2 linked regions of the Methylibium petroleiphilum PM1 genome follow. The protein of the gene in region 1 interacts with the protein of each later gene in a pairwise test. Links are inferred from orthologs where the notes say so. Each region holds a gene or a part of one and is shown on either strand. Other genes may lie near its edges.

What was found. Proteins that work in one complex are often made in the same cells at the same time.
Region 2: the proteins of recR (region 1) and recO interact in binary tests that used the Escherichia coli proteins (3 or more experiments, as listed by UniProt). The link is inferred for Methylibium petroleiphilum PM1 from one-to-one orthologs.

Annotation. Positions count from the first base shown.
Region 1 is NC_008825.1:2,698,076-2,705,587, forward strand. What follows is about bases 1,778-4,649. They hold recR (recombination mediator RecR), read right to left. Parts: upstream 3,573-4,649; coding sequence 2,982-3,572; downstream 1,778-2,981. Other genes in these bases: MPE_RS12760 (transglycosylase SLT domain-containing protein), read left to right, coding at 1,778-2,519; MPE_RS12765 (MAPEG family protein), read right to left, coding at 2,542-2,943; MPE_RS12775 (YbaB/EbfC family nucleoid-associated protein), read right to left, coding at 3,725-4,051; dnaX (DNA polymerase III subunit gamma/tau), read right to left, coding at 4,077-4,649. In the rest of the region: MPE_RS12750 (class I SAM-dependent methyltransferase), read right to left, coding at 1-101; gloB (hydroxyacylglutathione hydrolase), read left to right, coding at 100-879; more of MPE_RS12760, read left to right, coding at 876-1,777; more of dnaX, read right to left, coding at 4,650-5,921; MPE_RS12785 (AIR synthase-related protein), read left to right, coding at 6,042-7,157; MPE_RS12790 (response regulator transcription factor), read right to left, coding at 7,394-7,512. UniProt on the Escherichia coli protein: May play a role in DNA repair. It seems to be involved in an RecBC-independent recombinational process of DNA repair. It may act with RecF and RecO.
Region 2 is NC_008825.1:684,358-687,356, reverse strand. It holds recO (DNA repair protein RecO), read right to left. Parts: upstream 1,913-2,999; coding sequence 1,088-1,912; downstream 1-1,087. Other genes in the region: rnc (ribonuclease III), read right to left, coding at 2,844-2,999; era (GTPase Era), read right to left, coding at 1,909-2,847; MPE_RS03280 (pyridoxine 5'-phosphate synthase), read right to left, coding at 275-1,072; acpS (holo-ACP synthase), read right to left, coding at 1-267. UniProt on the Escherichia coli protein: Involved in DNA repair and RecF pathway recombination.

The sequences.
Region 1 (7,512 bases):
ACATGCGTTTCGATGCGCGCCTGTTCCCACGCCAACACGTACCGGCCGGGCGGGGTCTGCAGCCACAAGGGCAAATCTATACTCGACGCTTCCTGCACCATGAACCTGATCGCTGTTCCCGCCTTCACGGACAACTACATCTGGATGCTCCACGATGGCGTGTCGGCCATCGTCGTCGATCCGGGGGAAGCCGCGCCGGTGACTCGCGCGCTCGACGAGCGGTCACTGAAGCTCGCGGCGATTGTAGTGACCCACCATCACGGCGACCACGTCGGCGGTGTCGACGCGCTGCGTGCACGCTTGCCCGACGGCCGCGGACCGGTCTACGGTCCGGCGCGCGAGGACATCCCGCAGCCCTTCCTGCCGCTGCGCGACGGCGATGCGATCGAGCTGTTCGGCACGCGCTTCGAGGTGATCGACGTGCCCGGCCACACGGCTGGCCACATCGCCTACTTCGGCCAGCCGGCCGGCGAGGCGCCCATCCTGTTCTGCGGCGACACGCTGTTCAGCGGTGGCTGCGGCCGGTTGTTCGAAGGCACGCCGGCGCAGATGCACGCGTCGCTGTCGCGACTGGCCGCGCTGCCCGGCGACACGCGGGTGTGCTGCGCCCACGAGTACACACTCGGCAACCTGAAATTCGCGTGCGCCGTGGAACCCGGCAACGCCGATCTGATCGACTACGTTGCGCAGTGCGAGTCGCTGCGACAACGCGACCTGCCCACGCTGCCCAGCACGGTGGCGCGTGAACGACAGGTCAACCCCTTTCTGCGCGTCACGAGCACGCAGGTCCGAACCAGTGCCCGCGCGCATGGCGCCGCCGGCGACGATGCGGTGAGCGTGCTCGCGGCATTGCGACAGTGGAAGAACGAATTCCGATGACCGCCCTGCTGCTCACGCCGAAGCGTCGCGCCACGCTGTCCGTGCTGGCCCTGACGCTCGTGCTGGCAGCCTGCGCCACCGCTCCGTCGCCCGAACCGGTCACGGCTCCCGTCGTCAACGCCGGCGCCGCCGCGCCCGGCGCCACGCCGCCCCCCGAGGCCGCAGCGCCCGGCGTGGCCGCCGCCAGCGCCGCCGCGCCGAACGATGCCGCCGTCGCGGCCGGCCCACCGACCGATCCCGTGCGCCCGGAAGAACCGGTCGACCTCGACGCCATCGCGGCGCAACGCGATCTGTGGATACGCGTGCGGCGCGGCTTCGCGATGCCCGACCTCGACACGCCGCTGGTCCGCGACCGCGAGCAGTGGTACGCCACGCGGCCCGATTACGTGCAGCGCATGACCGAGCGGTCGAGTCGCTACCTGTTCCATGTGGTCGAGGAGATCGAACGGCGCGGCATGCCCACCGAACTGGCCCTGCTGCCGTTCATCGAGAGTGCCTTCAACCCGCAGGCCATGTCGACCGCCAAGGCCTCGGGCATGTGGCAGTTCATCCCGTCGACCGGCAAGCACTTCGATCTGGCGCAGAACGCCTTCCGCGACGACCGGCGCGACGTGCTGGCCTCCACGCGCGCCGCGCTCGACTACCTGCAGAAGCTGCACGGCATGTTCGGCGACTGGCATCTCGCGCTGGCCGCCTACAACTGGGGCGAAGGCAGCGTGGGCCGCGCGATCGCCCGCAACCAGAAACTCGGCCTGCCGACCGACTACCTCAGCCTGAAGATGCCGGACGAGACGCGCTACTACGTGCCCAAGCTGCAGGCCGTGAAGAACCTCATCGCGCGGCCAGAGGCCTTCGGATTGACGCTGCCCGCGATCGAGAACCACCCCTACTTCCTGAGCGTGCCGATCCAGCGCGACATCGACGCAGCCCTGGTGGCCCGTCTGGCCGGCCTGCCGCTCGACGAATTCCACGCGCTGAACCCCTCGCTCAACAAGCCGGTGATCCTGGCCGCCGGCACGCCGCAGGTGCTGCTGCCCTACGACAACGCCAACGAGTTCGTGCGCGCGCTGCCCGGTTACCAGGGCCCGCTGGCCAGCTGGACCGCCTGGGTCGTGCCGACGACGATGAAGCCGGCCGATGCCGCCAAGCGGGTCGGCATGAGCGAAGCCGAACTGCGCGAGGCCAATCGCATCCCGCCGCGCATGCTGGTGCGCGCCGGCTCGACGCTGATGGTGCCCCGGCACCCGCACCGGCACCTCGACGACGTGTCCGAGCGCGTGGCCGACAACGCGACGATGCTGCTCGCCCCTGACGCCCCGGCGCTGCGCCGCACCACCGTGAAGGCGCGCAAGAATGACAGCGTGGCCTCGATCGCCGCACGCTACCGGCTCAGCGCCGCCAGCGTGGCCGACTGGAACAAGGTGGCGGCCGGCGCCCACTTCAAGACCGGCCAGGCGGTGGTGCTCTACCTGCCGGGCAGGGCCGCGACCGCCCGCAAGAGCAGCCCCAGCACGACGGCCAAGGCCCGCGGCAACCGCGCCACCACGTCAGCCACGGCCCAGCGCAAGTCGGCCGGCAAGTCGGTGGCCGCGCGCCCGACCGCGCAGGGCAAGAGCCGCGTGGCCGCCAACAGCCGCTGAGGCCAGGCCGGGCCCGCGGGCCTCAGTTGCGCGGCGTGAACAGGATCGCGATGTTGACCACGAGCGCCAGCGTCCAGACCGCCGAACGCAGCATCGCGCGGTCCGCCAGGTAGCACGCCACGAAGGCGGCGCGCAGCCCCACCCACAACAGTGCCAGCATGCCGATGCGGTCGGCCGGCGCCCCGAGCGTCAGCGCGATCGCCACCGCGCCCACGAAGAACGGCAGGGCCTCGAAGCAGTTGGCCTGCGCCGCGTTCGCGCGCGCCCGGTAGCCGCTCTGCCGCGCCAGCCACTCGCGCGGCGCATGGTTGTCGAAACCGCCTTCGCCGCGCGGCGTGCCGAGGCGCCCTCCCTTGGCGATGCCGGCGCAGACGATGGGCATCAGCGCAGCGGCGAGCACGCTCAGGAGCAGGATCGTCGTCATCGCATCGTCTCCGGTTCGGGTCGACGCCGGCACTGGCCCTAGCGTCGATCGCTCAATGCATGGGCGATGGTGCCCAGGTCCACGTACTCGAGTTCGCTGCCGACCGGCACGCCGCGCGCCAGCCGCGTGACGCTCGGGCCTCGGCCCTTCAGGGCCTGGGCGATCACGTGCGCGGTGGCCTCGCCTTCGGCGGTGAAGTTGGTGGCGACGATCAGTTCCTGCACCTCGCCATCGGTGGCACGCGCCAGCAGTTTCTCCAGCCCGATGTCGTGCACCCCGATGCCATCGAGCGGGCTCAGCCGCCCCATCAACACGAAGTACAGCCCGTGGTAGCTGCCGCTGCGCTCGACCGCTGCCTGATCGGCCGGCGTCTCGACCACGCACAACTGCCGGCGTTCACGCGCCGGATCGAGGCAGGTGCTGCACACCGGGGCCTCGGTGAAGGTGTTGCAGCGCTCGCAGTGCCTCACCGTCGCCACGGCCTGCTCCAGCGCACGCGCGAGCCGCAGCGCGCCCTCGCGATCGTGCTGCAGCAGGTGGTAGGCCATGCGCTGCGCCGACTTCACGCCCACACCCGGCAAGCGGCGCAAGGCCTCGGTCAGCGACTCAAGCGTGGACGACGCAGCCATGCCTCAGCGACTCGATCATCAGGAACAGTCCGCGGCAAAGGAATGGCAGCACGCCACCGTCCCACCGAGCGGACGCCGCGGGTCCGGCTCTGCCGGCCCGCCAGCGTCGCCCCCTCGAGGGGGAGCGGCGCAGCCGCAACGGGGGGGAGCCATCAAAACGGCAACTTCATGCCCGGCGGCAGCGGCATTCCTGCCGTCAGCTTGCCCATCTTTTCCTCGCTGGTCGCCGCCGCGCGGCGCACCGCGTCGTTGAAGGCCGCTGCCACCAGGTCCTCGAGCATGTCCTTGTCGTCGGCCAGCAGGCTGGGGTCGATGGTGATGCGCTTGACGTCGTGCTTGCAGGTCATCAGCACCTTCACGAGCCCGGCACCCGACTGGCCCTCGACCTCGATCAGCGCCAGTTCGTCCTGTGCCTTCTTCAGGTTGTCCTGCATGGCCTGCGCCTGCTTCATCAGGCCGGCCAGTTGTCCTTTGAGCATGTCGTTCTCCGGTGGTTCGAATGGGTCAGACGGGTTTGATCGACCCCGGCACGATGCGGGCCGTCTTGAACTGCGCCGTGAGCTGCAGCACCAAGGGGTCGTTGTGGATCAGCGCCTCGGCCTCGCGCTGGCGCTGCTCGCGCGCCGCTGCATCGCGCCGTGCCGGCGTGTCGTTCACCACACCGGCCTCGACGTCCAGCACCACCGCGTGACCCAGCGCGGCGGCCAGTGCCGCCTGCAGGCGTTCGGCATGGTTCGGATTGCGCAGGCTCTCTCGCTCGACGCGCAGCCGCAGCCGCGTTTCGCCGGTATCGATGGCCACGCACTCGGCCTGCAGCGCCAGCTCGCGGACCAACGCCGCGATCGCGTTCGCATCGGTCAGCTGGCGCACCAGCGCGGCCCAGCGGTCGCCCAGCGGACCGCGGGTCATCTCGGTCGGCGCAGGACCACCAGCCGCGTCGTCGCGCGCGACGGTCGGTGGTGCGGGGCGCGGTGCCACCGTCGCCGGGGGCTGGGACATTTCTTCCGCCAGCGGGATGTCGTCCTCCCATGGCGGGACGCTGGACGGGCTCTTCGCAATCAGCGGCGCAGGCGGTCGGGTCGGCACGGGGTCCGCCTTGGACGGTGGCGCCACGGCAAGGCTCGCGGTTGCCGGCGAGCGGGCCAGCGGCACGGCAGGTGCCGAGCCACGCACGAGGGCGGTTGCGGCACGCGGCGCCGCTGCGGGCGTAGCCTGGCCCGGCCGCACCACCGTCTCGGTGCGTGCAGCACCCGGTGGCCTGAACGCCAGCATGCGCAGCAGCACCATCACCAGGCCGCTGTATTCGTCAGGCGCCAGCGCCAGCTCGGCGCGGCCGTGCAGCGCGATGCTGTAGAGCAGCTGCGTCTCGTCGGCCGGCAGCAGGCCGGCGCGCTGCACGAGTGCCGCGGTGTCGGGATCGGCGGCGTCCAGCGCATCGGGCAGCACCTGCAGCAACGCGAGCTGCTGCAGCACCACCGCCATCTCCTCCAGCGCACCCTCGGCCGACAGGCCCTCGGCGCGCAGTGCGTCGGCCGTGGCCACCACGCCGGCGCCGTCACCGGCGGCCAGCGCATCGATCAGCGCATAGACATGGCTGCGGCCCACGGCGCCTATCATCTGGCGCACGCCGGCTTCCTGGAGCGTGCCGGCACCGAAGGCGATGGCCTGGTCGGTGAGCGACAGCGCATCGCGCATCGAGCCGTGCGCGCCGCGCGCCAGCAGCCGCAGCGCCCCCGGCTCGGCCGAGATGCCTTCGGCCGCCAGCACCTGCTCCAGGTGCGCGAGCACCGTCTCGGGCGCCATTGGCCGCAGGTTGAACTGCAGGCAGCGCGACAGCACCGTGACCGGTACCTTCTGTGGGTCGGTCGTCGCCAGCACGAACTTCAGGTACTCGGGTGGCTCCTCCAGCGTCTTCAGCATCGCGTTGAACGCGGTACTGGAGAGCATGTGCACCTCGTCGATCATGAAGACCTTGAATCGCCCGACGACCGGCTTGTAGGCCGACTGTTCCAGCAGTTGCGAGATCTCGTCGACGCCGCGGTTCGAGGCCGCGTCGAGCTCGGTGTAGTCGACGAAGCGGCCGGCGTCGATGTCGCGGCAGGCCGGACACACACCGCAGGGCTGCGCGGTGATGCCTCCCTGACCGTCGGGCCCGGTGCAGTTGAGGCTCTTCGCGAGGATGCGCGACACCGTGGTCTTGCCGACGCCGCGCGTGCCGGTGAACAGGTAGGCATGGTGCAGCCGCTGCGAGGTGAGCGCGTTGGCCAGCGCCTGCACCACATGCTCCTGGCCGACCATCTCGCCGAAGTGGCGTGGACGGTACTTGCGGGCCAGGACCAAGGTGCTCATGCCCGGCAGTTTACCGGCCGGGGTGGAAGCCCCCGGCCACAGGGGTGCCGGATAATCGGTGCGAATCCGCGGCCTGCCCGCGCCGCGCCATCCGCTCATCGGGCCCCTGCCCTGCCGACCATGACCACGCCCACCCCCACCCCGCTGAGCTACGAACAGGCCGGCGTCAACTACGACCTGATCGACCCGCTGAAAGTGGCCGCGCAGCGTGCCGCCAAGGACACCGCGAAGAACCTCGCCGCGCACGGTTTCGGCGAAGTGGCGGCGTCGCGTGGCGAGTCGGCCTACGTGGTCGACGTCGGGCCGTTCTACCTGGCCAGCATCGTCGAGTGCCTGGGCTCGAAGGCTCTCGTCGCCGACGAGATGAAGGCGCTGACCGGCCAGAGCTATTACGCCGGCATCGCGCAGGACACCATCGCGATGGCGATCAATGACCTGATCACCGTCGGCGCGACGCCGCTGGTGGTGCAGGCCTACTGGGCCGCCGGCGGCAGCGAATGGTTCGGCGACGCGCAGCGCGCGCAGGCGCTGGTGGCCGGCTGGAAGCAGGCCTGCGACACCTGCGGCGTGGCCTGGGGCGGCGGCGAGACGCCGGCGCTGGCCGGCATCGTGGAGGCCGGCCGCATCGATCTCGCGGCCTCCTGCACCGGGCTGATCAATCCGAAGTCGCGGCTGTCGGTCGGCGATGCGCTGGCTCCGGGCGATGCGATCGTGCTGCTCGCGTCGAGCGGCATCCATGCCAACGGCCTGAGCCTGGCGCGCAAGCTGGTCGAGCGGCTGCCGCAGGGCTACCTCACCGAAGTGGCGCCGGGCCTGAGCTACGGCGAGGCCCTGCTCGCGCCGACCACGCTGTACTCGCCGGTGACCGAGGCGTTGTGGAACGCGCAGATCGTGCCGCACTACAGCGCCAACATCACCGGCCACGGCTGGCGCAAGCTGCTGCGCCACCCGGCCACCCACACCTACCGCATCCACAGCGTACCGCCGGTGCCGCCGGTGCTGCGCTTCATCGCCGAGCATGCCGGCCACGACGCGCGCGAGGCCTACAGCACCCTGAACATGGGCGCCGGCTTCGCGCTGTTCGTGAAGGCCGCCGATGCGCAGCGCACCGTCGAGGTCGCGCACCAACAGGGCGTTGCCGCCTGGGTCGCGGGCACGGTGGAGGCCGGCCCCAAGCAGTTGCTGATCGAACCGATCGGCGTGCGCTTCGGCGACGACGACCTGCAGCTGCGCTGACGGTCTTTCCCTCGTCGGGTCCGCGACGCGCGACCGGTCGCCTACAATCCTCGGTGACGGGCCTCCCCGCATGGGGGCGCGGCCAACCGGGTCAGGTCGGGAACGAAGCAGCCCTAACCGTTAGCCTCCAGTGCCGGGGTCGGGCTCGTCACCCTTTCCCCTGTACCCCTGGTACGGCGCGCAATCCAGCGTTCGCGCAGAGTTCCGGCGCATCGATCGCGCTGTTCAGCCCTGCCCTAGATGGCGAGTTCCTCGAAGATCCGGGCCAGGGAAACCATCGAGCGGACGCGCATCTTCTTCATGATGTTGTGTCGATGGACCTTGATGGTGACCTCCGCGACACCCAGCCTGGCAG
Region 2 (2,999 bases), 2.0 Mb from region 1 along the record:
GCCGCTGCGCGCGTTGAGGATCTGGCAGGCACGCCAGCTCATCGGCGTGCGCATGCCGGTGCCGATCGCCTTCGAGAAGGCCTCCTTGGCCGAGAAGCGCGTGGCCAGGTAGCTGAGGCCCCGCGCCTCCACCTTGGCCAGGCGGTAGCGGAACACCTCGAGCTCCTGCGGGCCCAGCACCTTCTCCGCAAAGCGCTCGCCGCGACGTGCATAGGTCGCGCGCAGGCGACGGATGTCGCAGATGTCGGTGCCGATCCCGAAGATCATGCCGGGGCTACGCGTGGGCGCGGTGGATGCAGCGCAGGTAGTCGCGCACCGTCTCGGCCAGCCCCAGTTCCAGCGCGTCGGCGATCAGCGCGTGGCCGATCGACACCTCCAGCACGCCGGGCACGGCGCGGAGGAAGGCGGTCAGGTTGTCGCGGTTCAGGTCGTGGCCGGCGTTGAGCCCAAGGCCGACGCCCAGCGCGGCCTCGGCGCTGGCGGTGTAGCAGGCCAGCAGCGCGGCATGCTGCGGCGTGCCGGCGCCTTCGGCATGCGAGCGCGCATAGGCCTCGGTGTAGAGCTCGACGCGGTCGGCCCCGATGGCACGGGCCTGGGCCATCGCCTCGGGCAGCGGGTCCATGAACAGGCTGACGCGCACGCCGAGCGCATGGCATTCGTCGATCAGCGGTCTCAGCGCCTCGTTGTCCTCGGGCAGGCTCCAGCCGTGGTCGGAGGTGGACTGCTCGACGCTGTCGGGCACGAAGGTGGCCTGGTGCGGACGCACCACACGCACAAGGTCCATCAGGTTGTGGAAGGGATTGCCTTCGATGTTGTATTCGATGTGCGGATGCTCCTGCTTCAGCATCTCGGCCAGGTCGTGCACGTCGTGGGTGCGGATGTGGCGCTGGTCGGGCCGCGGGTGCACGGTGATGCCGTGCGCCCCCGCGTCGATCGCGATGCGGGCGGCACGCGTGACGCTCGGGATCGTCAGCGGCCGCGTGTTGCGCAGCAGCGCAACCTTGTTCAGGTTGACCGACAGCGCGGTCGTCGCGGCGTGGAAAGCATGGCCGGAGGAGATCAGCGGATTCATCGAAACGTCAGCTCGTCAGCGGTCGAGGTTCTGCAGGTCCATCATCAACTGCCGCGTGCGCAGCACCGGCGTGGCCAGATGATAGTGAAGCAGGTTGCGCAGCATCGGCTTGAGGTCGGCCAGCACCGGCAGGCAGGCGCGCTGCAGCGCCGCCAGATCGTCGGCATCGAGCGCGGCCTGCAGGGCCCGCCAGTCGTCCGCCGCCAGGCCCACCTCGCCCGCGGCTGCGGCCACCAGGCCGGACTCGGCCTTCAGCGCATGCCGAACGCCGCCGCCCAGCGGCTGCTGAGTCAGCGTGACGCGGCCGAGTTCGGGCAGCAGGCCGATCTCGCGCAGCAGCACCAGCTCGAAGCCGCGCAGCGCCGCCGCGACCCGCGCATCGTCGCTCGCCCCCAGCGCCGGCAACGTGTGCGCATAGGCGTCGAACAGGGCCGGGTGCGGGTCCTGTCGGGCCAGCAGCTTCATCAACAGTTCGTTGAGGTAGAAGCCGGTCAGCAGCGCCGCGCCGCCGAGCATCGCCGGGCCGCCGGCCCATTCGGCGGTCTTCAGCGGCTGCACCTCGCCGCCGTCGCCCTCCCGAGGGCGCCGCACACCATAGGCCACCTGCAACCGCTGGAACGGCAGCAGCACCGCGCGCAGCTGGGAGTAGGGCCGCTTCGCTCCCTTGGCCGCGACCGCCACGCGGCCGTGCTCGCGGGTGAACAGGTCGAGGATCAGGCTGGATTCGCTCCAGTCGTAGCGGTGCAGCAGGTAGGCCGGCTGCAGCGCCGGGGCCGCAGCACGGCCGCCACGGGCAGCCTGCGGGGTGGCGCCGGCGACGCGCGACGCGGCGGCTCTCACTCGTAGCCGTAGCTCTTGAGGCGGGCCTCGTCGTCGGCCCAGCCGGAACGCACCTTGACCCAGATCTCGAGGAAGACCTTGCCGTCCATCAGGCGCTCGAGCTCGACGCGCGCATCAGTGCCGATGCGCTTCAGGCGCTCCCCCTTGTCGCCGATGACCATGCCCTTGTGGGCCTCGCGCTCGACGATGATGGTGGCGGCGATACGGCGCAGCGCGCCCTCTTCCTTGAACTCGTCGATCACCACGGTCGACGTGTAGGGAAGCTCGTCCCCGGTCAGCCGGAACAGCTTCTCGCGGATGATCTCGCTGGCGAGGAAGCGCTCGCTGCGATCGGTCAGGGCCTCCTCGTCGTAGAACCACGGCTGCTCGGGCAGGTAGGGTTGGACGATCTGGAGCAGGCGCCGCACGTCGTCGGGGCTGGTGGCCGCCAGCGGCACGAACTCGGCGAACGGATGGCGCTCCTGCATGCTCTTGAGCCAGGGCGCGAGTTCGGCGCGACGGCGCACCAGGTCGAGCTTGTTCGCGACCAGCAGCGTCGGCTTGCCCGGCGGCACGAGCGATAGCACCTTGGCATCGTCGAGCCCGAAGCGGCCGGCCTCGACGACGAACAGCACCACGTCCACGTCGCCCATCACCGACTGGACGGTCTTGTTCAGGTTGCGGTTCAGCGCACCGGCGCCCTTGACGGTGTGGCGGGTCTGGAAGCCGGGGGTGTCGACGAACACGAACTGCGCCGCGTCGGCGCTGCGGATGCCGGTGATGCGGTGGCGCGTGGTCTGCGCCTTGCGTGAGGTGATGCTGACCTTCTGCCCGACCAGGGCGTTGAGCAGGGTCGACTTGCCGACATTGGGCCGGCCGACGATCGCCACGAGGCCGCAGCGCTGCTCGGGCATCTCTGCGCCCGCAGCAGGGGCGGCGGTGGTGCTGTCGTTCATGGGCGCTCGGTTTCGTCTGGCTTCAGTGTAGCCAGCGCCGCACGGGCGGCCTCCTGCTCGGCGGCACGCCGGGACCGCCCTTCACCGCGAACTTCGAGCGAACGCGACGGGATGCTGCAGACCACGGTGAACATCTGCTCATGCTGGCGTCC